DNA from 3 places in the Pseudomonas sp. S2_A02 genome. Region 1 is predicted to be linked to each of the others. Evidence: predicted binding sites of a transcription regulator. Region 1 holds the regulator's gene; each other region holds the start of a gene.
What was found. Region 1 encodes FliA, which starts transcription of late flagellar genes. Its sites were predicted from a motif close to CTAAAGTTTNNNNNNNNNNNGCCGNTAA; they were not measured.
Positions count from the first base shown of each region.

Region 2: a site for FliA is predicted at 1,808-1,835, ahead of AB4O41_RS23095 (flagellar protein MotY). Genes of this name have one in related genera too.
Region 3: a site for FliA is predicted at 2,539-2,566, ahead of AB4O41_RS13435 (methyl-accepting chemotaxis protein). Genes of this name have one in related genera too.

Region 1 is NZ_CP162776.1:1,912,709-1,922,806, forward strand. Features, by position in the region: partial or broken gene AB4O41_RS08725 (chemotaxis protein CheA) at 1-755, opposite strand, end outside; gene AB4O41_RS08730 (protein phosphatase CheZ) at 809-1,597, opposite strand; gene AB4O41_RS08735 (chemotaxis response regulator CheY) at 1,628-1,999, opposite strand; gene fliA (RNA polymerase sigma factor FliA) at 2,167-2,907, opposite strand; gene fleN (flagellar synthesis regulator FleN) at 2,904-3,734, opposite strand; gene flhF (flagellar biosynthesis protein FlhF) at 3,852-5,177, opposite strand; gene flhA (flagellar biosynthesis protein FlhA) at 5,189-7,318, opposite strand; gene AB4O41_RS08760 (DUF6124 family protein) at 7,586-7,945, shown strand; gene AB4O41_RS08765 (Ig-like domain-containing protein) at 8,100-10,098, opposite strand, start outside.
Region 2 is NZ_CP162776.1:5,045,356-5,055,453, forward strand. Features, by position in the region: gene rnt (ribonuclease T) at 21-698, opposite strand; gene pyrC (dihydroorotase) at 695-1,741, opposite strand; gene AB4O41_RS23095 (flagellar protein MotY) at 1,899-2,807, shown strand; gene AB4O41_RS23100 (argininosuccinate synthase) at 2,936-4,153, shown strand; partial or broken gene AB4O41_RS23105 (hypothetical protein) at 4,329-4,911, opposite strand; gene AB4O41_RS23110 (response regulator transcription factor) at 5,473-6,099, shown strand; gene AB4O41_RS23115 (PA3496 family putative envelope integrity protein) at 6,191-6,370, opposite strand; gene nth (endonuclease III) at 6,479-7,117, opposite strand; gene AB4O41_RS23125 (Rnf-Nqr domain containing protein) at 7,143-7,733, opposite strand; gene AB4O41_RS23130 (RnfABCDGE type electron transport complex subunit G) at 7,726-8,337, opposite strand; gene AB4O41_RS23135 (RnfABCDGE type electron transport complex subunit D) at 8,337-9,326, opposite strand; gene rsxB (electron transport complex subunit RsxB) at 9,313-10,098, opposite strand, start outside.
Region 3 is NZ_CP162776.1:2,901,667-2,911,764, reverse strand. Features, by position in the region: gene AB4O41_RS13445 (bile acid:sodium symporter family protein) at 1-735, opposite strand, end outside; gene AB4O41_RS13440 (AraC family transcriptional regulator) at 820-1,611, shown strand; gene AB4O41_RS13435 (methyl-accepting chemotaxis protein) at 1,782-2,486, opposite strand; partial or broken gene AB4O41_RS13430 (cache domain-containing protein) at 2,688-3,572, opposite strand; gene AB4O41_RS13425 (PA4780 family RIO1-like protein kinase) at 4,132-5,025, shown strand; partial or broken gene AB4O41_RS13420 (metal ABC transporter ATP-binding protein) at 5,070-5,192, shown strand; gene AB4O41_RS13415 (MFS transporter) at 5,332-6,546, shown strand; gene cueR (Cu(I)-responsive transcriptional regulator) at 6,500-6,913, opposite strand; gene AB4O41_RS13405 (heavy metal translocating P-type ATPase) at 6,910-9,303, opposite strand; gene AB4O41_RS13400 (hypothetical protein) at 9,465-9,848, opposite strand; gene AB4O41_RS13395 (heavy-metal-associated domain-containing protein) at 10,008-10,098, shown strand, end outside.

The sequences.
Region 1 (10,098 bases):
GCAAAGTTGCCTTTGCCGTGCAGCTGATCGAGCAGTGCTTCGAACTCGTCATCGGTGATGTCGGAGCTGTCGCCTGCCGCTTTCGGGACAGCCGATGCTGCGGGCGCAGCGACCACTGCATCGGCGGCGAACTGGCCTTTGCCGTGCAATTGATCGAGCAACGACTCGAACTCGGCATCGGTGATTTCGTCGCTGGTCGCCGTATCGGCGGCAGGCGGAGCAACCACAGGCGCCTCGGCCTGAGCCTTGACGGCATTCAGCGAGTCCAGCAGTTGTTCGAATTCGTTATCGGTAATGTCGCCGGATTCACTTTCAGCGGCCGGCTCTTGCACCACTTCAGCGACAAGTGCCGCTTCATCGGCGGTTTGCGGCTCGGCCAGGCGGGCCAGAGCAGCCAGCAATTCAGGTGTGGCAGCCGTGATTGGGCTGCGTTCGCGGACTTCGCTGAACATGCCGTTCACCGCGTCCAGTGCTTCGAGAACCACGTCCATCAGTTCCGAGTCGACGCGTCGTTCACCCTTGCGCAGGATGTCGAACACGTTCTCGGCGATGTGACAGCACTCCACCAGCTCATTGAGCTGGAGGAAGCCGGCGCCCCCTTTTACAGTGTGAAAACCGCGAAAAATTGCATTGAGCAAATCCGCATCATCCGGTCGGCTTTCAAGCTCGACCAGCTGTTCGGACAGTTGCTCTAGAATCTCGCCGGCCTCAACCAGGAAATCCTGAAGGATCTCTTCATCGGCGCCGAAGCTCATTAAGGGGGTGCTCCTGAGGTCTAAAAACCTAAAAAACCTAAAATGCTAAAACTCTAAAATCCTAGGCTGGATAACAAATCGTCCACATCGTCCTGACCGGACACAACGTCTTCTCTTTTATCGGCATGAATCTGCGGACCTTCACCCTGAGAGAGATGTTTTTGTGGATCTTTTTCAGCCAGCATCGCTTCACGGTCATGTTCGATACCCGCAAAGCGGTCTACCTGGCTGGCCATGAGCACGAGCTTGAGCAGGTTGCTTTCAACTTCGGTGACCAACTGGGTCACGCGTTTGATCACCTGACCGGTGAGGTCCTGGTAATCCTGGGCCAGCAGAATGTCGTTGAGGTTGCTCGACACGACGCGGTTGTCTTCACTGCTGCGTGTCAGGAAACCGTCGACGCGCCGGGCCAGTTCGCGGAACTCTTCAGCCCCGACTTCGCGACGCATGAACCTCCCCCAATCCGTGCTCAGCGCCTGAGCTTCATCGCTCAGGCCGTTGATCAACGGTGTGGCGTTTTCCACCAGGTCCATGGTGCGGTTGGCCGCAGCCTCGGTCAGCTTGACCACATAACCCAGGCGCTCAGTGGCATCGGTGATCTGAGACACTTCCTCGGCTTGCGGCATGTGCGGATCAATCTGGAAATTGACGATCGCGCTATGCAGCTCGCGGGTGAGCTTGCCCACTTCCTGATACAGGCCGCGGTCACGGGTCTGGTTGAGCTCATGGATCAGTTGCACAGCGTCGCCGAACCTGCCTTTTTCAAGGCTCTCGACCAGTTCGACCGCGTGTTTTTTCAGGGTCGATTCGAAATCGCCCTGTGAAGATTCGTTTTGCTCCATAGCTCCCCCGTGACGGACTGGCTTTGCACATCAACCGATGCGTTCGAAGATCTTTTCAATCTTGTCTTTCAACGCTTGAGCCGTGAATGGCTTGACCACATAGCCGTTCACACCCGCCTGAGCGGCTTCGATGATTTGCTCGCGCTTGGCTTCAGCGGTCACCATCAGCACCGGCAGGTGCTTGAGCTTTTCATCGGCGCGCACGTGACGCAGCAGATCGATGCCGGTCATGCCAGGCATATTCCAGTCCGTTACCAGAAAGTCGATGCCCCCGCTGTTGAGAACCGGAATGGCAGTGACGCCATCGTCAGCCTCGACCGTGTTGGTGAACCCAAGGTCACGCAACAGGTTTTTTATGATCCGCCGCATCGTTGAGAAGTCATCAACGATGAGGATTTTCATGTTCTTGTTCAATTCGACCTCCAAGCAGTCTTAAACGCGCCCAGCACCTGGACACGCCATTTCAATCAATCCGGCAAAGCACTCAATGACTGTCTGGAGCACAACAGATCGAAACCGGTGCGGTTCAACACCACACCTGCTCCATTCGCAGTGTCCCCACACTGCCTTCAGCGCGCTCGCCACTCCCCCAAACGCCCCCGCAAACGGGCCGCGCACTGGCTGTGTAACTGGCTGACCCGCGATTCGCTGACCCCCAGGACCTCACCGATTTCCTTGAGATTCAACTCTTCGTCGTAGTACAGCGCCAACACCAGTCGCTCACGCTCCGGCAAATTGGCAATCGCGTCCGCCAGCGCCGCCTGGAAGCGTTCATCTTCCAGATCGCGTGACGGCTCGAGATGAGCACTGGCGCCATCCTCATGCAGCCCTTCGTGTTCGCCGTCCTGCAACAGATCGTCGAAACTGAATAACCGGCTGCCGAGGGTGTCGTTCAAAATCCCGTAATAATCGTCGAGACTCAATTGGAGTTCGGCCGCAACTTCGTGATCTTTAGCGTCACGGCCGGTTTTAGCTTCAATCGAGCGAATCGCGTCGCTGACCATGCGGGTATTGCGGTGAACCGAACGTGGCGCCCAGTCCCCCTTGCGCACTTCATCGAGCATCGCGCCGCGGATTCGAATGCCCGCGTACGTCTCGAAACTCGCGCCTTTGCTGGCGTCGTATTTGGTTGATACTTCAAGCAGGCCGATCATGCCGGCCTGGATCAGGTCTTCGACCTGGACACTGGCCGGCAAACGCGCCAGCAAATGGTAGGCAATGCGTTTGACCAGTGGCGCGTAACGCTCGATTAGTTCGTACTGCGCGTCACGTGCCGACTTCTTGTAGAGGTTGTAACCACTGGCTGTCATAGGACGGGTCCTGCCGTTTGTTGCACGAGGCGCTCGACGAAAAATTCCAGATGCCCACGCGGGTTGGCCGGCAGCGGCCAGGTATCGACCTTCTGCGCAATGGCCTTGAATGCCAGAGCGCACTTGGAACGGGGAAAGGCTTCGTAGACGGCACGCTGCTTCTGCACGGCCTTGCGCACGCTTTCGTCGTAAGGCACCGCGCCAACGTATTGCAAGGCGACGTCAAGAAAACGATCGGTGACCTTGGTCAACTTGGCGAACAGGTTGCGGCCCTCCTGCGGGCTCTGCGCCATGTTGGCCAGGACGCGGAAACGATTCATGCCGTAGTCGCGGTTCAGCAGTTTGATCAGCGCGTAGGCGTCGGTAATGGAGGTTGGTTCGTCGCACACCACCAGCAAGACTTCCTGGGCTGCGCGCACGAAACTGACTACCGAGTCACCAATGCCCGCAGCGGTGTCGATCACCAATACGTCGAGGTTGTCGCCGATGTCGCTGAAGGCCTGGATCAGGCCGGCATGCTGGGCCGGGCTCAGATGAACCATGCTCTGGGTGCCGGACGCGGCCGGGACGATGCGGATACCGCCGGGCCCTTGCAGCAGCACGTCGCGCAGCTCACACCGGCCTTCGATCACATCGGCCAAAGTACGTTTGGGTGTCAGCCCCAGCAGGACGTCGACATTCGCCAGCCCCAGATCGGCGTCCAGCAGCATGACGCGCCGGCCGAGCTCAGCTAGAGCCAGGGACAAGTTCACTGACACGTTAGTCTTCCCGACGCCACCTTTGCCGCCGGTCACCGCGATCACCTGTACGGGATGCATGCTGCCCATGTTATTTCTTTACCTTGTCTTACTTAGACGGAGGCCACATTACTGGCTGCGCGTTCACTAACTGAACAATGCATTGGCAGACCATCGATGTAGGTACAAAAACTGTTCATTAATACCTCAGCCAACCCGCTTGGTCGGACTGTGGTAGAGGTCAGCGAACATATCAGCCATGGCTTCTTCGCTGGGTTCTTCCTGCATTTGCACGCTAACGGCGCGGCTGACCAACTGATGACGACGCGGCAGATGCAAATCATCCGGGATCCGCGGGCCATCGGTCAGGTAAGCCACCGGCAATTCATGACTGATGGCCAGGCTCAACACCTCACCCAGGCTTGCCGTTTCATCCAGTTTAGTCAGGATGCAGCCAGCTAGCCCGCAACGCTTGTAACTATGATAAGCGGCGGTTAGAACCTGTTTTTGGCTAGTGGTTGCCAAGACCAGATAGTTTTTTGATTTGATCCCTCGTCCGGCCAGGCTTTCAAGCTGCATGCGCAGTGCCGGATCGCTGGCCTGCAGGCCGGCGGTATCGATCAGCACCACGCGTTTGCGCAGCAAGGGTTCCAGCGCCTGCACCAGCGATTGGCCCGGATCGACGTGGGTGACCGACACGTTGAGGATGCGGCCCAGGGTCTTGAGCTGTTCCTGAGCACCGATGCGATAGCTGTCCATGCTCACCAGCGCGATGTTCTGCGCGCCGTACTTGAGCACATAACGGGCCGCGAGCTTGGCCAGCGTGGTGGTCTTGCCCATGCCAGCCGGGCCGACCATCGCAATTACACCGCCCTCTTCCAAGGGCTCGACTTCCGGGGTGGCAATCATCCGCGCCAGGTGCGCGAGCAACATGCGCCAAGCCTGACGTGGTTCTTCAATGTCGGTAATCAGTGCCAGCAGATCGCGCGACAACGGGCCGGACAGGCCGATGCGTTGCAGGCGTCGCCAGAGGTTGGCCTGGGCCGGACGGCTGCCTTGTAGCTGATTCCAGGCCAGCGAGCCGAGTTGCACTTCCATCAGTTCACGCAGGCTGTTGAGCTCGAAACGCATCGAGTCGAACGCACGCGGGTCGACACCGGTCGCTGCGGCAGGCGCGGGTGCCGGACGCCGAGGCTCGGCCAGCGTTGGCTCGATCAGTGGCTCGGCGGCGGTCAACGGCAGGCCGGCGAACAACTGGCGATTGGTGGCTTTGTCGCTCTCGCCATCGCCACGCAGGCTCAGTTCGGCCTGGGCGGTGACGATCCGCGACTGGGTCTTGCGCAGCTCGTCCTCGAGTTCCATGTTTGGAACACGCGGGGCCAGCGCCGACAGTTTGTAATCCAGGGCAGCCGTCAGCTCGACACCGCCAGCGATCCGGCGATTGCCAATGATGGCGGCGTCGGCGCCCAGCTCATCACGAACCAGTTTCATGGCCTGACGCATATCGGCGGCGAAAAAACGCTTAACTTGCATAAACCACTACCTCAGCCGTTGGGCCCTACTGTCGCAACGATGGTCACTTGCTTGTTGTCAGGGATTTCCTGGTAAGCCAACACATGCAAACCCGGGACTGCCAGTCGGCCGAATCGCGAGAGCATCGCGCGAACCGGACCGGCCACCAGCAGAATCACCGGTTGACCTTGCATTTCCTGACGCTGCGCCGCTTCGATCAACGAGCGCTGCAGTTTCTCTGCCATGCTTGGCTCCAGCAGAACACCCTCTTCCGAGCCTTGTCCTGCCTTCTGAAGACTATTGAGCAATATTTGTTCCAACCTTGGTTCCAAGGTGATCACAGGCAGCTCCGACTCAGTGCCTACAATGCTTTGCACGATTGCACGAGATACGCCGACGCGCACCGCGGCCACCAAAGCGGCAGTATCTTGACTCTTGGCGGCGTTGTTCGCGATGGCTTCGGCGATGCTGCGAATGTCCCGTACCGGCACTTGTTCGGCGAGCAATGCCTGCAAGACCTTGAGCAGTTGCGACAGCGAAACCACCCCCGGCACCAGCTCTTCAGCCAGTTTCGGTGAGCTTTTGGCCAGCAATTGCATGAGTTGCTGGACTTCTTCGTGTCCGATCAGCTCGCTGGAGTGCTTGTACAGAATCTGGTTCAAGTGGGTCGCCACTACCGTACTGGCATCGACCACGGTGTAGCCGAGGGATTGTGCTTGGGCACGCTGGCTGATTTCGATCCAGACCGCCTCCAGACCAAAAGCCGGATCTTTGGCGGTGATGCCGTTGAGCGTGCCGTAGACCTGCCCCGGGTTGATCGCCAGCTCGCGGTCCGGGTAAATCTCGGCCTCGGCCAGGATCACTCCCATCAGGGTCAGGCGATAGGCGCTGGGCGCCAGGTCGAGGTTGTCACGGATATGCACGGTCGGCATCAGGAAGCCCAGGTCCTGGGAGAGCTTTTTACGCACACCCTTGATCCGTGCCAGCAACTGACCCCCCTGGTTGCGATCCACCAGCGGGATCAGGCGGTAGCCGACTTCCAGGCCGATCATGTCGATCGGGGTCACGTCATCCCAGCCAAGCTCTTTGGTTTCCTGAGCACGGGCCGGCGATGGCAGCAGTTCCTGCTGACGCTTGACCTCTTGCAGCGCCTGAACCTTGACCGCGTTCTGCTTCTTCCAAAACAGGTAAGCGCCGCCGGCCGCCAGGGCTGCCATGCTCAGAAAGGAGAAGTGCGGCATGCCCGGCACCAGACCCATCACCGCCATCAAGCCAGCGGCCACTGCAAGGGCTTTCGGCGAGGCGAACATCTGACGATTGATCTGCTTGCCCATGTCTTCCGAGCCGGAAGCACGGGTCACCATGATCGCAGCGGCAGTCGACAACAGCAGTGATGGCAATTGCGCCACCAAACCGTCACCGATGGTCAACAGCGCATAAACCTTGCCGGCATCACCAAAGCTCATGCCGTGCTGGAAGATACCGACCGCCATGCCGCCGATCAGGTTGATGAACAGAATCAGCAGGCCGGCGATGGCGTCACCGCGCACGAACTTGCTGGCACCGTCCATCGAACCGTAGAACTCAGCTTCCTGAGCCACTTCCATCCGGCGCAGTTTCGCCTGGTTCTGATCGATCAGGCCGGCGTTCAAGTCGGCGTCGATCGCCATCTGTTTGCCGGGCATCGCGTCGAGGGTGAAGCGCGCGCTCACCTCGGAAATCCGCCCGGCACCCTTGGTCACCACGACGAAGTTGATGATCATCAAAATCGCAAAGACCACGATACCGACCACGTAGTTACCGCCGATCACCACTTCACCGAAGGCCTGGATCACCTTACCGGCGGCGGCATGGCCATCCTGACCGTGAAGCATCACCACCCGCGTCGAGGCCACGTTCAGCGCCAGTCGCAGCAACGTCGCCACCAGCAGAATGGTCGGGAACACCGCAAAATCCAGCGGTCGCAGGGCGTACACGCAAACCAGCAACACGACGATGGACAAGGCAATGTTGAACGTGAAAAACACGTCCAGCAGGAACGGCGGCACCGGCAACATCATCATGGCAAGCATGACCAGCAGCAACAGCGGCACACCCAGATTGCCCCGACTGAGGTCGGCAACGTTTGTGCGTGCAGTGTTGATTAACTGAGAGCGATCCACCGGTTTTCCCCGTTTCTTTAAAGCAAACTTTTGACGCCCCGATCGGGCGCAGGGCGGCTATTGCAAGAAGCTTTCCAACTTTGGCCCGGGAGATGAAACAGGCAGGGATAAACACGCCCCCCTGTAGGAGTGAGCCTGCTCGCGATGAGCATTTTCCAGTCAACGCATTCAAACCAGACAGACCGCTATCGCGAGCAGGCTCACTCCTACATTTGATTTGCATTCCATTCCCATATTTGGAATGCGTTCCCTTGTGGGAGCTTCACCATGATCAAACCAACGCCCAACCCGCCCGAAACCGACCCCACCTCGCCCTACGAATCCCTCGACTCAAAAAAACTCCACGAAGCCGCCGACCGCGCCCTCGACCATTACCTCTGCCCGCCCGGCTCCACCCCGCCACCGCGTAAAACCCGCGCAATGTACGCCGTCACCGCCGACACCAAAAACGAAGACCTGCTGGCCAACGCCTGCGAAACACTCGCCAGCGCCAAAACCATCGCCCAGGAATTCGCCGGGCTGGTCAAGCCATCGCAGCGCCGAGCGCTGATGGGCATTGCACAATTGATCATGCTCGGGGAATTGGCGGTGAATCGGGTGCTGGATAATCTGCAATTGCCGCAGTAGCGGGCCCTCCTGCTCACTGAGCGTTCCCACGCTCCAGCGTGGGAATGCGTCAAAGGACGCTCCGCGTTTGGCTTTGCGGCAACCAGGAAAAGAACACGCACGAAGGGTCACCTCCATGCGCCGGGTAATAACCGTAGGTTCTACTGCGCCTTGCTCAAGTCGGAAAAAATCCCATGATTCTTTTACGGTCTTTGGTCACGGTCAGATAGTAGTTGCCAGTCGCCAGAGTCCCATCAGCCAGGAGTTCGTGATACACGACATAGAGTCCGGGATAGGACAGGTTCAGCGCAAAGAACCGGCCGTAATATGGGCCTCTCGCTCCGAAAATGGGAGTCAGATCAACGAAGTTATTGGACAGGATGCCCCATCCGAGTGTCTGACCATCGTTGTAAAAGCTGGCGGCGCCGAATTGTCGAAGCCAATTGCCTGCCTCAGCCGCGGTGAAGAACGCGTCATTCAGTATCAGCCGGTAAACATTCATCACCCGCACGGGGTAGGAAACCTTTCGCTGATCAGCGTCTGTCACGGTGACGGTGGTCAACTGATTACTCAGGCCTCTAACCTTGCCGTTGGCATCAACTGTCGCTACGGCCGGGTTGGCTGACCGATAGGTGTACGGTGGTCGCCCTCCCGTAGGCACGCGCACTTGCACATTGTTGACGACCTCCCGCTCGCGTAATCCGTATGCCGTGCCGCCCACCAGCTTCACACCGTTGAGGAGCATCTGAACGGTGTTGATTGCCAGCACCTCCGTGACCTTGACCGTATACCGCGCCACCGGAAGCACCAGCGCCGAGGCTTGGGTGTCCGCGCTGCCCAGTGCTATTTTGCACGTCAGCTCACAGGTCGATAGATCCTTAAGCGCATAGAACCAGCTGCGTATGGCCTTGACGCTGAGGCCGTGGGTGATTTCTTCAGCGGTCAACGCGGTGCCGGCGCGCAACGTTAATGGCGCAACCCCCTCGCTGGTGACAGTGAGCCAGACCCGCTGCCCGACCACGGCAATCGGCAGCAGCGGCTTGACCACGCACGTGAGGTCAGTCTTGATGATTCGCAGATCGATCAACGGCACCGCCCCCGCTTCTGCAATCTGCGGGCGGGTCAGCCCGGGATCCATGTCGCTGATTGTTTTCACCGTCAGCATCAAAGGTCTGGACAGAATCGCTTTGCCGTTCCTGATCAGTTCATAGAGGATCTCGACCTGCTGCCCACGATTTTCCGCAATGAATGAAGGCAGCAGCAAGAAAACGGCAACGTTGTCTGCATTCAACGGTTGCGGCGTAAACGTCGGCGAACCTTCTCCAGGCGTGCCTCTCACCAGCAGGCGCACCTGATCACCCGCACGCGGGCTCGCCACATGTACACGGGCTCTGGCCGCTTCGTTATTTTCCAATGGGTCTAGAACACCATCAGGAGCGCGGCGAACAGTGGGCGGCTGCAATGACTGCGCCGGGTCTCCAATATACAACTCCAGCAGCGCGGACGATTGCGGCAGCTCTTCTGGTCGCTCGATCCACCAAAGCAAACTGAAGAACTGTTCCCGATAGAACTCGATAGCCTCGCCGTCCAGCCAGAACGCCAGATCCTTGCCGACACGTGTATGCTCGATTGGCAATCTGTCCCGAAAGACCACCCCGCCAGCATCCCCCCGGCCCTCCACATGCACCACATCTCCCAACAGGGTATAGGCGGCCGCCGCAATCTGGATATCCGTACCATACGGCACATGCGCCGGATTGAGCACGTCGTCAATAACGCCAACGATTTCTGGTGCAGGCAGGGCAGGATCAAGCTCCCCTATGCGCGCATTCATCGCGTCAGAAGCCAGCGCAGGATTCAACGTGGCATGACTGACTTCATACGAAACACGGACCGACCCTCGGATCAACGGGGCGATGTCTTTGGCGGTGACGGTGAAGGCAATGGCCTGACCCACGAGCCGATCACTGACGTCGCGGTAAGTCTGATACAGGTGTGGACGCCCCGAGGTGCTGGTCCCCATCCATGTCAATGTGACCCTGAAGCCCTTTTTGATCCGGTCATCAGGACCGCACAACACCACCGTCCGGCTTAGCGCAGGATCCAGGGTGCCTCCTGTCAGATCGGTAATCTGCGGCGCCGGCAGTCGCAAGGTCTTTCCCTGCAACGTGAAG
Region 2 (10,098 bases), 3.1 Mb from region 1:
GGATAAACCGGCGACTGGCATCAGTCGTTGTAGTCTTCCCAGCCGCCCATTTGTTTCCAGCGATTGACGATGCCGCAGAACAGGTCAGCCGTCTTCTCGGTGTCGTAGCGGGCCGAGTGGGCCTCGCGACCGTCGAAGTCGATATCCGCTGCCTGGCAGGCCTTGGCCAATACGGTTTGACCGTAAGCCAGGCCGGCGAGGGTTGCGGTGTCGAAACTGGAGAACGGGTGAAACGGGTTGCGTTTCATGTCCAGGCGCGCGACAGCGGCGTTGAGGAAGCCCAGGTCGAAGCTGCTGTTGTGCCCGACCAGAATCGCCCGTTTGCAACCGTTGGCCTTCAGAGCCTTGCGCACACCGCGGAAGATATCGGTCAGGGCCGCTTCTTCACTCACGGCCATGCGCAGCGGGTGATCAAGCTTGATCCCGGTGAACTCCAGGGCCGCCGCTTCGATGTTCGCGCCTTCGAACGGTTCGACCCGGAAGAAATAGGTGTGCTCAGGGTACACAAAGCCTTTTTCATCCATGCCGATCACGGTGGCGGCGATTTCCAGCAGGGCATCGGTGGCCGAGTTGAAGCCACCGGTTTCTACGTCGACAACAACCGGCAGGTAACCACGGAACCTGGCTGCCATTGGATGGCGAGAACCGCCTCCGCCGCCATTACCGTCCTGTTCGTCGTCGAAATGGTCTTCACTCACGCGTGTTCCTCCAGCAGGCGCCAGCGCAGTTTTTCACCGGCGCGCAGCGGGATTACGGTCAGCTCGCCAAACGGCAGGCTGGTTGGGGCGGTCCACTCATCGCGGACCAGGGTGATGCGATCGGTGTTCACTGGCAGGCCGTAGAAACGCGGGCCGTTGAGGCTGGCGAAGGCTTCGAGCTTGTCCAGCGCGTTGCGCTGTTCAAAGGCTTCGGCATACATCTCGATCGCTGCATAAGCGGTGTAGCAACCGGCACAGCCGCAAGCCGCTTCTTTGGCGTGCTGGGCATGGGGCGCCGAGTCGGTGCCAAGGAAGAACTTGTCGCTGCCACTGGTGGCGGCGTCAAGCAGGGCTTCCTGATGGGTATTGCGCTTGAGGATCGGCAGGCAGTAGAAATGCGGCCGAATCCCGCCCACCAGCATGTGGTTGCGGTTGTACAGCAGGTGGTGCGCGGTGATGGTTGCGCCGACGTTGGCCGAAGCCTCGTTGACGAACTGCACGGCGTCGGCGGTTGTGATGTGTTCGAACACCACTTTGAGGGTCGGGAAACGCTCGACCACACGACGCATGTGCTCATCGATGAAGATTTTTTCGCGATCGAAAACGTCGACATCGCCACGGGTGACTTCACCGTGAACCAACAAGGGCATCCCGACTTCGGCCATGGCCTCGAGTGCGGGGAAAATCTTGTCGATGCTGGTGACGCCAGAATCCGAGTTGGTAGTCGCGCCGGCCGGGTACAGCTTGGCGGCGTGAACGAAACCGCTGGCCTTGGCTTCACGTATTTCTTCGGGCTGGGTGCGGTCGGTCAGGTACAGAACCATCAGCGGTTCGAAACGGCTGCCGGCCGGGCGAGCAGCGAGAATTCGCTGGCGATAGCCATTGGCTTCAGCAGCGTTGCGCACCGGAGGCACCAGGTTGGGCATGATGATGGCGCGACCAAAGGTGCGCGCGACATCCGCGACGGTATTGGTCAACACAGCACCATCGCGAAGATGAATATGCCAGTCGTCGGGACGCAGCAGGGTCAGGCGGTCGGACATGAGGGGATTCCAGGCGGGTCAAACTCAGGGGAATGCTACCGGAAAAGACTCTTCCAGGCACTCGCTATCAAGTTTTACGGCAAGCTTCCGATATCCAACAGGTACGCCGTAAATATGTGTGTTGGTCTTTTTGTTGCAGAAGCCAGTGGAGCCTCCCGTGCGCCAGCGTTATTTAGCCTTGCTCAGTGTGTTTGCCAGCCTTCCTGCGATGGCGCTCACTTTCCAGACCCGTCTGGAGAGCATCGAGTGGACGGTCGAAGGTGACAAGTTCGAATGCCGCCTGGCTCAACCGATCACTGATTTCGGCTCGGGTGAGTTCGTGCGTCGCGCCGGCGAGCAGGCAACATTTCGTCTGAAGGCCTACAACTCGATGATCGGTGGCGGTTCGGCAACCCTGCTTGCGGCCGCTGCGCCCTGGCAACCGGGACGTGGTGACATCAACCTGGGCTCGGTGCGAATCGGCCGTGGTAACGTGCTGTTCAACAGCTCGCAAGTTCAGGCCGGGCGCCTGATAAGCGGTTTGATGGATGGCCGCAGCCCGCTGGTTCGACACTCCTCGGGCGACGGTCGGGTATCTGAAGTCCGTCTGCTGCCGGTCAAATTCAGCAAGGCCTATAGTGACTATCAGGGTTGCGTGGCCAAGTTGCTGCCGCAGAATTTCGAGCAGGTGAAGCAGTCCGAAGTCGGCTTTCCAGGGGAGGGCATCGATCTCGACGCTCAAGCCAAGGCCCATCTGCAGGTCATGCTGGAATTCATGAAAGCCGATCCGACGGTCAATCACATTGAGCTCGACGGCCATTCCGACAACAGCGGCAATCGCCTGACCAACCGTGAACTGTCACGACGCAGGGCGCTGGCCGTGATGGACTTCTTCAAGGCCAATGGTATTCAGGAATCGCAGATCACCCTGCGTTTTCACGGTGAGCGCTATCCTTTAGTGCCGAACAACAATGCCGCCAACCGGGCGAAGAACCGCCGGGTAGCCGTACGCCTTGAACGGGTAGCGCCGACCGAGAAACCGGCGCCTCCAGCCACTGCTTCCGTGGGCAGCCCGAAGACCTCCTGAACCTGCTAATTCGTCGCTCGCTCGACATAATCTGTCGCTTCGTCGTCATAAGCTGTCGCGCCTCTGTAAATTGTCCTGCATGAGCGGTAGACTTGACGGCTTTCCGTAGAACCCCGTGGAGTGATGGCATGGCGGACGTAAACAAGGTCGTTCTGGCGTATTCCGGCGGCCTGGACACTTCGGTGATCCTCAAGTGGCTGCAGGATACTTATAACTGTGAAGTAGTGACCTTCACCGCTGACCTGGGTCAGGGCGAAGAGGTCGAACCGGCCCGCGCCAAGGCACAGGCCATGGGCGTAAAAGAAATCTACATCGACGATCTGCGCGAAGAATTCGTGCGCGATTTCGTGTTCCCGATGTTCCGCGCCAACACCGTTTACGAAGGCGAGTACCTGCTGGGTACTTCCATCGCTCGTCCGTTGATCGCCAAGCGCTTGATCGAAATCGCCAATGAAACCGGCGCTGACGCCATTTCCCATGGCGCGACCGGCAAGGGCAACGACCAGGTTCGTTTCGAACTGGGCGCCTACGCCTTGAAGCCAGGCGTAAAAGTGATCGCTCCGTGGCGCGAATGGGACCTGTTGTCCCGCGAGAAGCTGATGGATTACGCCGAGAAGCACGCGATCCCGATCGAGCGTCACGGCAAGAAAAAATCCCCGTACTCGATGGATGCCAACCTGCTGCACATCTCCTATGAAGGCGGCGTGCTGGAAGACACCTGGACCGAGCACGAAGAAGACATGTGGAAATGGACCGTCTCCCCGGAGAACGCTCCTGACAAACCACAGTACCTGGAACTGACCTACCGCAACGGCGATATCGTCGCACTGGACGGCGTCGAAATGACCCCGGCCACCGTGCTGGCGACCTTGAACCGTATCGGTGGCGAACACGGTATCGGCCGTCTCGACATCGTCGAGAACCGTTACGTGGGCATGAAGTCCCGTGGCTGCTACGAAACCCCTGGCGGCACCATCATGCTGCGCGCTCACCGTGCGATCGAATCGATCACCCTGGACCGCGAAGTGGCTCACCTCAAAGATGAGCTGATGCCTAAATACGCCAGCTTGATCTACACCGGTTACTGGTGGAGCCCAGAGCGTCTGATGCTGCAACAGATGATCGACGCTTCCCAGGCCCACGTGAACGGCGTAGTGCGCCTGAAGCTGTACAAGGGCAACGTGATCGTCACCGGCCGCAAGTCCGACGAGTCGTTGTTCGACGCCAACATCGCGACCTTCGAGGAAGATGGCGGCGCCTACAACCAGGCCGATGCGGCGGGCTTCATCAAGCTCAACGCCTTGCGTATGCGCATTGCGGCGAACAAAGGCCGGAAGCTTTTCTGAGACCTTTGAGTCGGTAATGGATGTGTGGCCCTGTCGATGACAGGGCCACACATCTGAAAGGGGGCTGCTGCATATTGTGTATTCGCTTTCTTCTTGTTTCTGCTAACCGTTCCTTCTGCTTCCTGTCCTTGATCTAGCTTCAAGGACTGTCTTCTGGTGTGCGGCCATTCAATACCTAGCCCACAACCGTCACGCCCTGTGAACTCAAGTTGTAGGAAATACAGAATGTTGAGCTGTTCTGTTTCTTTATTTGTTTCCAATGTTTGAGTGTATTGTCCTTCAGTAATTTATCCGAGTCGGTACACGTGAGAAATACGATCACTTGTGCAGGATTATCCGGAGGATGCTGAATACTTTCCACCAGGGCGCTTAACGCCATTTTTTTGTGTATCCACCGCGCATCAACGATGTGCAGATCCTTTAGGGGAACAGGCAGGCGCACATGGTGTGGCGCCGAGCTTTCGTGCGTTACCCTGGATGGGGTGTTTTCCGAGTGATCAGCGTTGTCCATGGCTTTTATGAAATGTTCTTCCTTCTCGAAATCGGAGGGCGCGTAAAGCGACCGATAGTTGAAATTGAGTGTGGCAAAGAAAAGAAAAAGTAAATAAAAGGGGGAAGCTAATCAGAAACCAGACATAGAGCGCTCTCTCCTCGTTATCAAGAAAGGGGAGAGATACAGCGGCCGAAGTTTCAGATAATGCTGCAAAGATTGCGATGATTGTCATCGGGTTGGTGATTTTTTTTCTGAGTTTTATCATATTTTCTACTCATGAAGTATGTGTTCTCTCGATGGGTTTGTAAGAGTGGTAATAACTAATATATTAGGTTTTTATGCTGTTATGGTGAACTCTTTTTTTGCTCCAATAATGGAGGCTGTTATAGTAACTGTGTTGTTGTGAAGGGGTGGGTGTGGCTACTTGTTTTTTTAGATTTGTAGGGGGCTGTTGTTAGTGAAGTGTTACAGTGTGTGAGTTTGTTCTTGATTGTTTGAGTCAGGTCTCGAAGAGTATTGGAAAATGCCCGTTACTTTTAAGGGTAGCTCAATAGTCGATGTGTGTTGGATTATCGGCATCAAACCCTGTTTTTGTGTTTTTTTTGTTGTAAGGCGATACAAAAAAATGTCGAAGCGCTGAGCGATATTGGGCCAGTAAAGTCTCTGGCTCTTCGTGTGGCAATGAATTTTTGTAGGAATAATCCGCGTTGTTTGTAGGCTATGTCTCTCGCTGCGAGTGGCCGGGGGTGACGGCATGCCATGGGTGAAACGACTAGGCTATGGTGCGGGCTCTAAAAAATTCGAACAGCGAAAATTGGACTTGCCCATGAATAAAGTGCTGATCGTGGATGATCACCCCGTCATTCGTCTTGCGGTGCGTATGCTAATGGAACGTCATGGCTACGAAGTCATTGCAGAAACAGATAATGGCGTGGACGCATTACAACTTTCCCGTGATCTAATGCCGGATATTGTCATACTGGATATTGGAATACCGAAACTGGATGGGTTGGAAGTCATCGCGCGCCTGACATCAACGGCGATGCCTCTAAAAGTACTGATATTGACTTCTCAGGCACCAGGGCACTTTTCCATGCGTTGCATGCAATCGGGTGCCGCCGGATATGTCTGCAAACAACAAGATCTCACTGAGTTGCTCAGTGCAATAAAAGCCGTACTGTCAGGCTATAGCTACTTTCCTAATCAGGCTCTGCATACCGTGCGTTCCAGTCTTGGGAATGCCAGTGAAGCTGATATGGTGGATCGTTTGTCCGGGCGAGAGATGATGGTTCTGCAACAATTAGCCCGAGGAAAGACAAACAAGGAGATCGCCGATGGAATGTTCCTCAGCAATAAAACCGTTAGTACTTACAAGACTCGACTTTTATTAAAGCTCAATGCTCGCTCACTGGTCGACCTGATCGAATTGGCCCAACGCAATGGCCTGGTATGACGCTGCCAGCGTTTGACGAGGCGCGATGAACGGGCGTTTATCAGGGATCGGCACTTAGTAAAAAGCCTCCGTTTCGGGAGGCTTTTAAGTGTCACAGGTCAAAATCGTAGTCGGCCAATTGCTTCTGCAGTCGGCGCTCCTCCAGCAGATTGTCGATGGTGCGGCGTTTGCTCAGGTTGGTCTTCGCCACTTCCACTACCGGTTCTGCGTCATCGGCCTCAACGGGGGTGAAGTCGTCTTCTACGTCCAATTGCTCTTTGCCAGTGCTCATAAGGTTAACTCCAGGCTAAGGCTGCCCTTTGGCGCTCCTTATATCGACAATTTCCCGGCGGGTAAAAAAGATTTTTTCAATCGATCAATCAAAAAAACTAATAGCGCCTCAATCGTCCGAGGTCTTTTGCTTGTATTCGCACAAATCCTCGATCCGGCAGCTGCCACACCGCGGCTTGCGAGCCAGGCAAACGTAGCGCCCATGAAGAATCAGCCAGTGATGAGCGTCGAGCAGATATTCCTTCGGCACGAATTTCATCAGTTTTTGCTCCACCTCGACCACGTTCTTGCCCGGAGCAATGCCGGTACGGTTACTGACTCGGAAAATGTGGGTGTCTACGGCCATGGTCAGCTGACGAAAGGCGGTATTGAGCACCACGTTGGCGGTCTTGCGACCGACGCCGGGCAATGCCTCCAGTGCCTCGCGGGTCTGCGGCACTTCGCCTCCATGGCGCTCCACCAGCAAGCGACAGGTTTCGATCACGTTTTTCGCTTTGCTGTTGAACAGGCCGATGGTCTTGATGTACTCCGACAGCCCTTCGACGCCCAAGGCATGGATCGCCGCCGGCGTATTGGCCACCGGGAACAGTTTGGCGGTGGCCTTGTTCACGCCGACATCGGTCGACTGCGCCGAGAGAATCACGGCGATCAGCAATTCGAACGCCGAGGAATAGGCCAGTTCGGTCTTCGGTTCAGGGTTGTCTTCGTGAAACCTGCGGAAAATTTCAAGACGTTTTGCGGCATTCATGGGCGATGCGTTTCCTCGAAGGCGGTCAATGTGGGGTAGCCGGGCGGCGGGTCCAGGCTTGATGTGCGGCGATCAGCAGTCCCAGCAGAGTAAACCCGCCAGGGGCCAGTATGGCCAGATGCAGGCCACCGTCGGCGATCAGCGTCCAGCCTTGCCAGTCCGGTTGCGTGGCACCGGCCATCCAGGACAGATGGCTACCGAGAGTCCCGTTGCCGATGAACTCGCGCAGCACACCCAGGCCCACCATCAAGGCGCCGAACAGGCCACACAGACGCAGTCGATCCCGCCGTGGGCTCTGGAAAAAACCGTTGTGTTCCAGCACGACGCATTGCAAGGCGATCAATCCTGCATAGAAACCCAGATGCTGGTGCCATTGAAGCGACCAGGCTTGAATGGCAAGTTCCGCGCAACTGCTCAGCGTGGCAGCCAGCAGCAGGCAGGCCAGCAAATGTGTTGCCGGAATCAGTCGCGAGCGCAAGATGCCCATGCTCGCACCGTAAACACTGAGTACCAGAGCAAACATCAGCCACAGGCCCAGGGCCGTTACCAATGAATCAGTGACGCCGATCAGCGGCGTAAGCATCAGCGAGTTCTGCAGGGTCGATGACTTATTCATGGGCGCTGCTCCCGATCAGCGATTGCCGGTGTTCATCGAAGTAGCGCAACGCGTCATGGCTGGCATTGATCACCGCTCTTGAGGTGATGGTCGCGCCCGCGATCTGATCGAATTGCCCTTGGTCCTTTTTCAAGGCCCAGCCATTGTCATCGGGGTCGGTTAGCGACTTGCCGGTAAACACCTGAAGCCAGGCATTGGGCCAGTCGGCGAGCTTGCCTCCCAGCCCCGGGGTTTCCGATTGCTTGAGGGTTTTGACCCCCACTAACTTGCCCTGGGGGTCGATGGCGATCAGCAAGTCGATGGCGCCGACGTAGCCCAGTGTCTGGCTGCGCAGCAACATAGCGCTCGGTTGGCCGGCCTTGGAGGCCAGGTAGCCCCCCAACAGTGTGCTGTTGGCCAGGCGAGTGCTTTCGAGGCTGAGGGGGTGTTCCAGTGGCTGATTGTCGTAGCTGTCGGGCGGCAGCAGATCCAGTAACTGACGGCTGTCGATCAGGCGTTGTTCGGCGGCAATGCGCGCGGCGCTGGTGTGCTGCACGAGGTAAGTCGCGCCCATCCCCAGGCCTGCCAGCACTAGCAGGATCACAACGCTCGTCGCTCGGTTCATCAGGCAACCTGCTCCTGTCTGGACGCGGCAAACCGTTCCAGCGCTGGTACACAGAGGTTCATCAGCAAAACCGCAAAGGCCACGCCATCCGGATACCCGCCCCACGTCCGAATCAGGTAAGTCAGTAACCCCACGCCTGCGCCGAACAGTAAGCGGGCAGTGGGGCTTTTCGCACCGGATATTGGTTCTGTCACGATGAAGAAGGCACCGAGCATGCTCGCGCCGGTGAGCAGATGAAACAGTGGCGAGCCATGAGAGTCGGAGCCCGTACCGTTCCAGCACAACAGGCTGATGATGAACAGGCTGGCGAGCATGCCGACCGGTGCATGCCAGCTGAATACCCGCCGCTGTAGCAGAAACGCACCGCCGGCCAGAAACGCCAGGTTGACCCATTCCACGCCTCTGCCGCCAAAATGGCCGAATGCCGGATGGCCGGCGAACAGTTCTTCCATGGTCAGGCTTTTGTTGATTCGCAGACTGTCCAGCGCCGTGGCCTGGGCCCACGCATCGGGTGTCTGACCGAAGCTGAAGCCGAGCACCTGTTGCAACCCACCGAACAAATCCATGCCATGGGATGCCGGCCAATGGGTCATTTGCAGGGGAAACATCACCAGAACCAGCGCGAAACCGAGCATCGCCGGATTGAACGGATTCTTGCCGACGCCGCCATACAAGTGCTTGCCGAAAAACAGTCCGAGCGCCGCAGCACTGACTGTCAGCCACCACGGGCAATAAGGTGGCAAGGCCAGTGCCAACAGCGTCGCACTGACCAGCGCACTGCCGTCGCTTAATGTCGGTTTCAAGGGTTGCTTGCGCAACTGCAACACCGCCGCTTCCACGGCCAGTGCAGTAGCCGCCGTCAGAATCAGGTTGATCAATACGCCCCAGCCGTACAGCCAAAACAACATCAGCATCCCCGGCACAGTGGCCAGCAATACCAGCTTCATGGCTTGCTGAAGGCGTTCGTCCACCGATTCAAGGGGTGACATAGGCATCCACCTGACGCTCGGCTTCGCTGAGCGCATGTTGCAACGCTTCGATCTGTTCGGCCGGCGCTTGGCTTGTTTGGGCTTTCTTGAGTTCGGCGCGGCGCATGGCCAATTGGATCTTCGCCCGTTTCAACTCGGCATCTTTTGTCGGGGCAGGTGGCGCAGAGACCGGCGGTGCGCTGATCTCCAGTTGCGCCAGCGCCTGTTCGGCGGCTTCGAACTGCTGTTGCAGCACGATCAGTTGCGATTGCTGTTCGAAGGTTGGCGGATGCCCGAAGGCCTTGAGCGATTTGTTCAGCTGCGCCCGACTCATCGCCAGATCGACCTTGGCCTTTTTCAGTGCCGCATCGGCATTGGCGGCTTTCTGTGCGCGGACGCGCTCAAGTGCAGCTTGAACCGGGTCGAGCGTCACTTCGCTGGGCTGCACAGCACGTTGGGCACGGGCCTGGCGTTCGGCGAGTTTCTGTTGCTCTTCGCGATGCAAACGGGCATTGCGCTGTTCGAAACGGCGTCGCGCGTGATTGCGCTTGGCGGCCCGAGCCTGTTGTTCCTCCAGGCTGAACGCCAGCCCGCCGACAATCGGCAGCACCGTGGCCAGCGGTAACGGATGCATCTCGATGCAATCCACCGGGCAGGGCGCCACGCAGAGGTCGCAACCGGTGCATTCGTCGACGATGACCGTGTGCATGAATTTCGCCGCGCCGACAATGGCGTCGACCGGGCAGGCCTGAATGCACTTGGTGCAGCCGATGCATTCGGCTTCACGGATGTA
Region 3 (10,098 bases), 990 kb from region 1:
CGCACTGCCCATCAGCGCAGTCAGAATCACGCTGTTGCCCTGTTGCTGCCACATCCCCGACACCATCGAGTTGCAGAACGCCGAGTACACCAGCAGCAGAATCACTAGTTTGTCGGCGATGTTGGTATAGCGTTTGTGCCGAGCGAAAAGCTTGCCCAGCAACGGCCGCAGCAATTGCCCGAGCACCAGCGGCAATAGCAGCATGGCGCACAGGTCGAGCAGGGTTGAGCCCAGGTCGATACCACCAGCGCCGCTACCGACCACGAAACTCACCAGCAACGGCGTCAGAAAAATCCCCAGCACACTGGACAGGCTCGCGTTGAGAATGGCCGCCGGTACATTGCCGCCCGCGCTACCGGTCAGGGCCACAGACGAGGAGATGGTCGAGGGCAGGGCGCAGAGGTAGAGGAAACCGAGCATCAGCAGCGACGGAATGTGCGAACCCAGCAGTTTGTCGCTCACCAGCCAGATCAGCGGAAACACCGTAAAGGTGAAAGTTTGAACCATCACGTGCAGCTTCCAGTTCCTCAGGCCATGACGGATTTGCTCGCTGGACAGGTTGACCCCGTGCAGGAAGAACACCAGAAACACGCCGATGTTGATCACGTACTCCGCATGCATCCGGCCACCCGTGGCGCCGAAGATCGGGAAGACATACGCCAGCAGCGTGGCGATCAGCATGCCGCACAAGAACCAGTCGGTGACCACGCGTTTGAGGTGTTTGAAGGCATGCATGACCGGCACCGAATACGTTTGTAAGAATTGATGACTTAGCCTAACGTCGGCTTCATCAGCCGTCTTGCGACATAAGGCCAATCAATGCCGACTAACGGACAACTTTCCCTCGAACGCACGATCCCGGCGCTGACGGCGTTGCCGCGCCCGTTGTATGCGCGAGCGGAAAGTCTGAACGCCGGTTCGTGGACGTCGCCGCATCGTCACGATTGGGTGCAGTTTTCCTACGCCATCAGCGGCGTTCTCGGGGTGCACACCGCCGAAGGCAGTTTCTTTGCACCGCCGCAGTGGGGCATCTGGATTCCGGCGGATCTCCAGCATCAGGTCGTGACCTCAATGCGTGCCGAGATGCGCAGCCTGTACGTGCGCCGTGAGGACTGCCCATGGGCGGACGGGCGTTGCCGGGTGCTGGAAGTCACGCCATTGGCGCGGGAACTGATCAAGCGTTTTTGCCTGTTGCCGGTGGAGTATCCACAGGGCGACAGCCAGGAGGCGCGATTGGTGGGCGTGTTGCTGGATCAGTTGGCGAGTCTGCCCGAAGTGGGTTTTTCCCTGCCGCTGCCCCGGCATGAACGGTTGTTGGGCTTGTGCAACGAGCTGATCGACAGCCCTGAGCGCAATGCGACCTTGCAGGAGTGGGCCGAGCGTTTGGGCACGTCGGAGAAAACCTTGATGCGCTTGTTCCAGCGTGAAACCGGCTTGAGCTTCCGTGGCTGGCGGCAGCGCATGCGGCTACTGTCGTCGTTGAGTTTGCTGGAAGAGGGGAACAGCGTGACCCATGCCGCGCTGTCTTGCGGGTACGACTCGACGTCGGCGTTTATTGCGGCGTTCAAGGGGTTGTTCGGGTTTACCCCGGGGGAGTTGTTTAGGCAGTAATGACGCCTTCGCGGGCAAGCCTCGCTCCTACAGGTGTTGTGTCGGATGCGATCCCTGTAGGAGCGAGGCTTGCCCGCGAAGAGGCCATCACATTCAACATCTCTGTTGGCTGACAGTCCGCTTTCGCGAGCAAGCCCGCTCCCACACTGGATCTGCGGTGTTCCTGGATATTAGGTTCTGAACCGCCGAACCAACCCATCCAGCTCATTCGACAACCCCGCCAGGCTCTGAGAATCCAGCCGCGCCGAGTTCGCCAGTTCCGCCACCAACTGCGCATCGCCATGAATCTGGCTGATGTGGCGATTGATGTCTTCCGCCACTTGATGCTGCTCCTCAGCCGCTGTGGCGATCTGAGTGTTCATGTCGCGAATCACATCCACCGACTCACGAATCTGCCCGAAGCTGCTGCGCGCTTCGCCGATACGCGTCACCGATTGCTGAGACACTTCCAGGCTCGCATGCATCTGCTGAGTCACCTGGCTGGTGCGCTTGGCCAGGTTGCCGAGCAGTCCGTCGATTTCCGCCGTGGAGTCGGCCGTCCGTTTGGCCAGGGCGCGAACTTCATCCGCCACTACCGCAAAACCACGACCCTGTTCACCCGCCCGGGCCGCTTCGATGGCGGCGTTCAGCGCCAGCAGGTTGGTCTGTTCAGCGATAGAACGAATGGTCCCGAGGATCGACTGAATGTCGTTGCTGTCGCGCTCGAGCTGTTGCATCGATTGCGCCGATTGTTCGATTTCCTGGCTCAAGCGATCAACACTGCTTACTGCGGCATCGATCTGCTGCTGTCCTTCGCGCGCCTGGCGCTGGCCGCTGTCGGCCGACTCGGCGGCCTGGCTGCAGGAGCGTGCGACTTCGTTGGCGGTGGCGACCATTTCGTGGAACGCCGTGGACACCATGTCCACCGCTTCACGCTGGCGCCCGGCGGCTTCGGCCATGTCGCTGGAGACTTGCGTCGAACTCTGGGAGGTGGCGAGGATCTTGGTCGCGGCGCCGCCGATGCTTTGAATCAGGTTGCGAATCGCCGCCAGAAACTGGTTGAACCAGTTGGCCAATTGAGCCGTTTCGTCGCTGCCACGGATGTGCAGGTTCTTGGTCAGGTCGCCTTCACCCTGGGCGATGCCTTCCAGACCACTGGCCACGCTGCGGATCGGTCGCACGATCAGGCTGGCGAAACTGGCGCCGACGATGGCGAAAAACACCGCCAATACTGCCGCGATGATCGCGATCAGCCAGGTCAGTTGTGTGGCCGAACTCATCACGTCGGTCTGCTTGATCAGGCCGATAAAGGTCCAGCCCAGTTGTTCCGATGGCCAGACGTTGGCCATGTAGCGTTCGCCATTGAGCTCGACTTCCACCAGCCCTTTACCGGACTTGGCCAGTTGCGCGTAGCCGTCGCCGAGGCTATTGAGCGCTTTGAAGTTGTGTTCCGGTTGCTTCGGATCTACCAGGATTGTGCCGGTGTTTTCCACCAGCATCAGGTAGCCGGTTTCGCCGAGTTTGATCTGTTTGACGATTTCGGTGAGCTGCTTGAGGGACACATCGATGGCGAGCACTCCGCCTTGGGCCCCCAGCTGATTGGCCACCGTGCGCACGGTACTGACCAGCACGGCGTCGTCACCGGCCCAGTAATAGGCCTCAGTACGCATCGTCTTGCCTGGGTTGGCCAAGGCCGTCTTGTACCAGGGGCGAACACGTGGGTCGTAATTGGCCATTTTCGGGTCAGCCGGCCATGTGGCATAACCACCGCTGGACAAGCCGTAAGACACATAGGAATAAGCCGGGTGGCTGGTGGCCAGCCCAGTGAACAAGTCCAACAGCTTTGTGTCCATCTCGCTTTCGGGAAGTTGCGCGGCGTCGGCACTGACCCGGCTTTTTACGCTGGCGTCGCCTGCTTTGATCAGCGGCTGGCCGGCCAGGTAATCGACGTTCTGGCTGATGCCGTCAAAGAACAATTGCATGGCATTGCTGACCTGACGAATTTCGCGGCCACTGCCATCGACGAAATTATCCTTGGCATCGCTGCGCAAGTTCAGCACCACGAGGGTGGCGACCAGCACCACGGGCAAGCAGGCGATGATTGCAAACGCCCAGGTCAACTTCTGTTTGATGTTCATCCGCGCTCCAGTTTTTTCTTATAGGCCCACGCAGTGCAGATGACTCGCGGATTATTGGCAGCTGTAAATGTTTTCGACTGTCGGACAATTCCTGTTCTCTCTAATGCCTTCGGCTGAGGAACGGGGAAATTGAGGCCTGTTGAGAAAAATCCGGCGAAGGGTAGGGATCTACGTGTCAGATTCTGTCGCAAATGCCCCTGTAGCCCTTCGTCAACAAGTGGCGCAGGCTCAGCTATGATCCTGAGCGGTCAATGAGTTGCACCTGATTAATCCGGCACATTGTGTGCTTCTTGATGTTCATGGGAACGTTCATAGGTCGGCAACCCCTCCCGCGAATGAGAGGATTGCCGTATAACGAATGACTTTCGCGTGTTTGGTAATAAAGGACCCACAATAAAAGCTGATGAAGACTCCAAAACGCATTGAACCCCTGATCGAGGACGGTCTGGTCGACGAGGTGCTGCGCCCACTCATGAGTGGTAAAGAAGCAGCTGTTTATGTGGTGCGCTGCGGCAACGAGCTGCGTTGTGCCAAGGTCTACAAGGAGGCGAATAAACGCAGTTTTCGTCAGGCGGCCGAGTATCAGGAAGGCCGTAAGGTGCGCAACAGCCGGCAGGCTCGAGCGATGGCCAAGGGCTCCAAGTTCGGCAAGAAAGAAACCGAAGACGCCTGGCAGAATGCCGAAGTGGCGGCGTTATTCCGACTGGCCGGTGCCGGTGTGCGGGTACCCAAGCCGTATGACTTCCTTGAAGGCGTGCTGCTGATGGAGCTGGTGGCCGACGAGTACGGTGATGCCGCGCCGCGTCTGAACGATGTGGTGCTGGAGCCGGACCAGGCACGCGAATATCACGCGTTTCTGATTTCGCAGATCGTGCTGATGCTGTGTACCGGTTTGGTGCACGGTGACCTGTCCGAGTTCAACGTACTGCTGACGCCGACCGGCCCGGTCATCATCGACCTGCCGCAAGCGGTGGATGCGGCAGGCAACAACCACGCGTTCAACATGCTGGAGCGGGACGTGGGCAACATGGCGTCGTACTTCGGTCGTTTTGCACCGGAGTTGAAACGCACCAAGTACGCCAAGGAAATGTGGGCGTTGTACGAAGCCGGCACCCTGCACCCGGCCAGTGTATTGACCGGCGAGTTCGACGAGCCGGAAGAGCTGGCAGACGTTGGCGGGATCATGCGCGAGATCGAGGCGGCCCGTCTCGATGAAGAGCGTCGTCAAGCGGTTCGGGCGGCGGACGATGCGCCACCGAGCAAGGCCGAAGAGCCGCCTCCACCGTGGATGCAGTAATCGGTTGACCAAAACCCGGCTTCGGCCGGGTTTTTTGTAGATGCCTGCCCGAATCCCCCAAACACCGAAGAACAAATGTGGGAGCGGGCTTGCTCGCGAAAGCGGTAGATCAGTCGACATTGATGTTGAATGACACACCGCATTCGCGAGCAAGCCCGCTCCCACAATAGTTTTGCGCCAACACAAAATCTGCGCCAGGCACCGATTTATTGTGGGAGCGAGCCTGCTCGCGAAAGGGCCATCGCCTTCAACATAAAACCTCCTACATACTGCACCGCTCGAAACACCCACACTCAAGGACTGAATGTGAATTCCACCCGCAATGCCCATCTGATCATCGCCGCCCGGCTGATTTCGGACTTCGGCGCTTTCCTCAACATGGTCGCCCTGGCCACTTACGTCTATCTGCTCAGCAACAGCGCCATGAGCGTCGGCATCTTCCTCGCCAGCCGTGTAGCCGGGGGGATCTTTGCCAGTCTGATCGGCACCCGGTTCTATCGCCGCTGGGCCGGGCGTCTGCCGCTGATTGCCTTCGACCTGCTGCGCGCCGGTTTGCTGGGCTTGCTGCTGGTGTTGCCGGTCAGCCAACAAGCGCTGCTGTTACCGCTGATCGCGTTCGGCCTGGGGTTCGGCAATTCGATGTTCGCCATTGGCCTCAACAGCCAATTACCGCACATGATCGATAAGGCGCAGCTGCTCAAGACCAATGCCTGGATTACCTCGGCGTCGTCTGCGGCGATGGTCGGCGGGAGTCTGGTGGCGGGTTTGTTGGTGGCGGGGTTTGGCTTTGAAACGGTGTTTGCCTTGAACGTAGCCACTTACCTGCTGGCGGCGTTGTTGATTGTGCCGCTGCGGTTTCCCAGACCTGCACCCAGTGATGAACCCCTTCACCAACAAGGCGAATGGTCGGCCCTGCGTCAGGGCCTGCGCACGGCACCGGTGCTGACGGCGATGCTCGCCGTTGCCATGGCCGATACTCTTGGCAGCGCCGCGCACAACGTCGGCCTCCCGATTATTTCAAAACTGCTGACACCCGAGTCGGCCAGCACCACCCTGGGTCTGATGCTGGCGGTCTGGGCCATTGGGAAATTCATCGGTGCGCGAATCGCCAGTCGACTGAAAGGTACGGACAACGCACACCTTGAACGGCGATTTTTCTTCGGCGTGTTGCTGATGTCTTGTGGCTTCATCCTGATGTTTCAGCAGCAAACCCTTTACGGCTTGCTGCTGTTTTCATTGCCCGCAGGCTTGGGCGATGGGTTCTCGGAAGTCGGCCTGATGTCACGTCTGCAACGTGAACCGGACAATCTGCGTCTGCCGATTTTCAGCTTTCTGACGCTGCTGCAAATGACCGGGTTCGGCATCGGTATGTTGATCGCCGCGCCGTTCTATTCCTGGTGGACGCCCGGCACGGTGGTGCTGTTGTTCCACGGCATTCCCCTCACCACGTTGCTGGTGGCGAAGGGGTTGGCGCTCAGGAGTGGGCGGGTTCGGCGCAGCAGCCCGACGCCAGTTCCTTGAGGATCGGGCAGTCCGGGCGGTGGTCACCGTGGCAATGTTCTACCAGGTCTTGCAGGGTGTCGCGCAGTTGCCCGAGTTCGCGAATCTTCTGGTTCAACTCGTCGATGTGCTGACGGGCCAGCGCCTTCACATCGGCACTGGCTCGCTGACGGTCCTGCCAGAGGGTCAGCAGTTTGCCGACCTCTTCCAGCGAGAACCCCAAATCCCGAGAGCGCTTGATAAACGCCAGGGTGTGCAGATCGTCGTCGCCATAGACCCGATAGCCACTGTCGGTACGATGGGCTGCCTTGAGCAGGCCGATGGACTCGTAGTAACGAATCATCTTCGCGCTCAGACCGCTCTGGCGGGCCGCTTGGCCAATGTTCATCGCTTGTCCTCCAGGTCTTTGGGTTTCCAGGTTTTCAACAGTAACGCATTGCTGACCACGCTGACGCTCGACAGCGCCATGGCCGCGCCGGCCAGCACCGGGTTGAGGAAGCCGAACGCCGCCAGTGGCAGGCCGATCAGGTTATAGACGAAGGCCCAGAACAGGTTTTGGCGAATCTTCGCGTAGGTCTTGCGGCTGATTTCCAGCGCCGCCGGCACCAGCCGTGGATCGCCGCGCATCAGGGTGATTCCGGCCGCGTGCATGGCGACGTCGGTGCCGCCGCCCATGGCGATGCCGATGTCTGCCGCTGCGAGGGCCGGCGCGTCGTTGATGCCATCGCCAACCATCGCCACCACGCCGGTTTTTTTTAGTGCGGCGACGGTGGCGGCTTTGTCCGCCGGCAATACTTCGGCGTGGACATCGCTGATGCCCAGTGCCTCGGCGACCACCTTGGCGCTGCCGCGGTTATCGCCGGTCAGCAGGTGGCTGCTGATATTCCGTGAGTTCAGCTGTTGCACTGCTTGCAAGGCGCCGGGTTTGAGCGTGTCTCCGAAGGCGAACAGACCGAGCACTCGCGGTTCAGGGCTTTGTTCGATCAGCCAGGACAGGGTTCGGCCTTCGGTTTCCCAAGCGGTTGCGGAGTCGGCCAAGGGCCCGGCGCTCAGTCCGCTTTCTTCCAGCAGACGCCGATTGCCCAAGGCCAATCGTCGACCATCGAGATTGCCGGCAATGCCGCGCCCGGTCAGCGATTGACTGTCGCTGACATCAGCCACGGTCAAGCCGCGCTCGGCGCAGGCATCCAGCACAGCCTTGGCCAAGGGGTGTTCACTGCCGCGTTGCAGCGCCCCAGCCATTTGCAGCAGAGCAGCGTCGTCACCTTCGATGGCACTCAGATGAGCGATGCGCGGCGTACCCGAAGTCAGCGTGCCAGTCTTGTCGAACACCACGGTGCTGACTTCATGGGCGCGCTCCAGGGCTTCGGCGTCCTTGATCAGAATCCCGTAGCGCGCCGCCACACCGGTGCCGGCCATGATTGCCGTCGGCGTGGCCAGCCCGAGTGCACAAGGGCAGGCGATCACCAACACTGCGACGGCGTTGATCAACGCGGTTTCCAGTGGCGCGCCGTACAGCCACCAACCGATCAAGGTCGCCAGCGCGATCAGTAGCACCGCCGGCACGAACACCTGGCTGACTTTATCCACCAGTTTCTGGATCGGTGCTTTTGCCGCCTGCGCGTCTTCCACCAGGCGGATGATCCGCGCCAACACGGTTTCTGCGCCAAGCGCCAAGGTCCGAACCAGCAGCCGACCTTCGCCATTGATGGCGCCGCCGGTGACCTTGTCGCCCGGTTGTTTCGGTACTGGCAGGCTTTCACCGCTGATCAGTGCTTCATCGGCGTGGCTCTGGCCTTCCACCACTTCACCATCCACCGGGAAGCGTTCACCGGGTTTGACCATGACCAGATCGTTGAGGCGCAAAGCGCTGATCGCAACGTCCTGTTCGCGGCCTTCGATCACCTGAATGGCTCGCTCTGGACGCAAGGCTTCGAGGGCGCGGATGGCGCTGGCGGTCTGGCGCTTGGCGCGGCTTTCCAGGTATTTGCCCAGCAACACCAAGGCGATCACCACCGCCGAGGCTTCGAAATACAGGTGTGGCATGCGACCGGCAGCGGTGGCCCACTCGTAAACGCTCAAGCCGTAGCCGGCGCTGGTGCCCAGGGCTACCAGCAAATCCATGTTGTCGGCACCGGCGCGCACGGCTTTCCACGCAGCGATATAGAAGCGTGCACCGAAGATGAACTGCACCGGCGTGGCCAACGCGAACTGCACCCACGCCGGGAGCATCCAGTGCACACCGAAAGGTTGCAGCACCATCGGCAGCACCAGCGGCAAGGCGAGGGCGATGGCCGCCAGCAACGCCCAGCGTTCGCGGTGCAGTCGTTGTTGTTGATTGTCGGTTTGCGGGTGTTCGACTTCCCAGACGCTGGCGGAGTAACCGGCCTTGATCACGGCGCCGATCAGGGTTTGTGGATCGACCTGGCCGAGCAGTTCGAGGTGCGCACGTTCGTTGGCCAAGTTGACGCTGACACTTTTGACCCCCGCCACCTTGGCCAGCGCCCGTTCGACGCGGCCGACGCAGGACGCGCAGGTCATGCCGTCGATGCTCAATTCCAGGCTCTGCTGCGGCACGCTGTAACCGGCTTGCTGCACTGCGTCCATCAACGCCGGCAGGCTGTCACTGGGCGCTTGAACCCGGGCCTGTTCGGTGGCCAGGTTGACGCTGACGGCCGTGGCGCCGATGACTTTGCTCAAAGCCCGCTCGACACGCCCGGCGCAACTGGCGCAGGTCATGCCGGCAATCGGCAGATCGAAGGTGGTGGATTCGGACATCGGTCACGCTCCCTGTAGAAATTACCTACAGGATCAACCTTGCCATGCGGGCAAGGTCAAGCGCCATGTCTCAGATCAAAAGATCGCAGCCTGCGGCAGCTCCTACAGGATCACGCGGTCCATGTAGGAGCTGCCGAAGGCTGCGATCTTTTACAGACGATTCAATATTCGAGAGCCGCAGGCTTGAGGTACATTCCTTCCTGCGTCATCGCAATCCGGAACTTCAACACATCCCCGGCCTTGAGCGTGATGTTCTGCGAACCCGGTGCGAGCATGCCCGGGTTGCAACCCGGCGCCTGGCCCGGCAGCAGTTTGAGGCGCAGGGACACATTGCCCGGCGGCAGGTTGAACGAGGTGCTCTGTTCCTGGAACAGTCGCGCCGATAGCTGATCCTGGATGTACACACCGATCTCGCAGGAAGTCGACACTTCCAGGCGCTCGCGGGAAATGATCAGCACGCCGTAGTCCTCCCCGGCGGCTTGAACCGAAGGTGTCGCGGCAAATAGGCTGAGGAAGCCAAACAGGCTGAGAGCTGACCAGCGCATGGCTGAATCTCCTGATGTCGAGTCATAGATGGACGCAGCTTGGCCGAGCGCGGCGTTGATTGCCAGCCCGGCAGCTTGCCTGAGAACTTGACCTTGCCATGGTGGCAAGCTCGAGACTGCCCTCAACCCTATTAAAGGGCCCCATTAAGGAGACGTCCCATGCAAGTGTTCAACGTTGAAGGCATGTCCTGCGGTCATTGCGTCAAGGCCATCACTCAGGCGCTGCAAGCCAAGGATCCCGCGGCCAGCG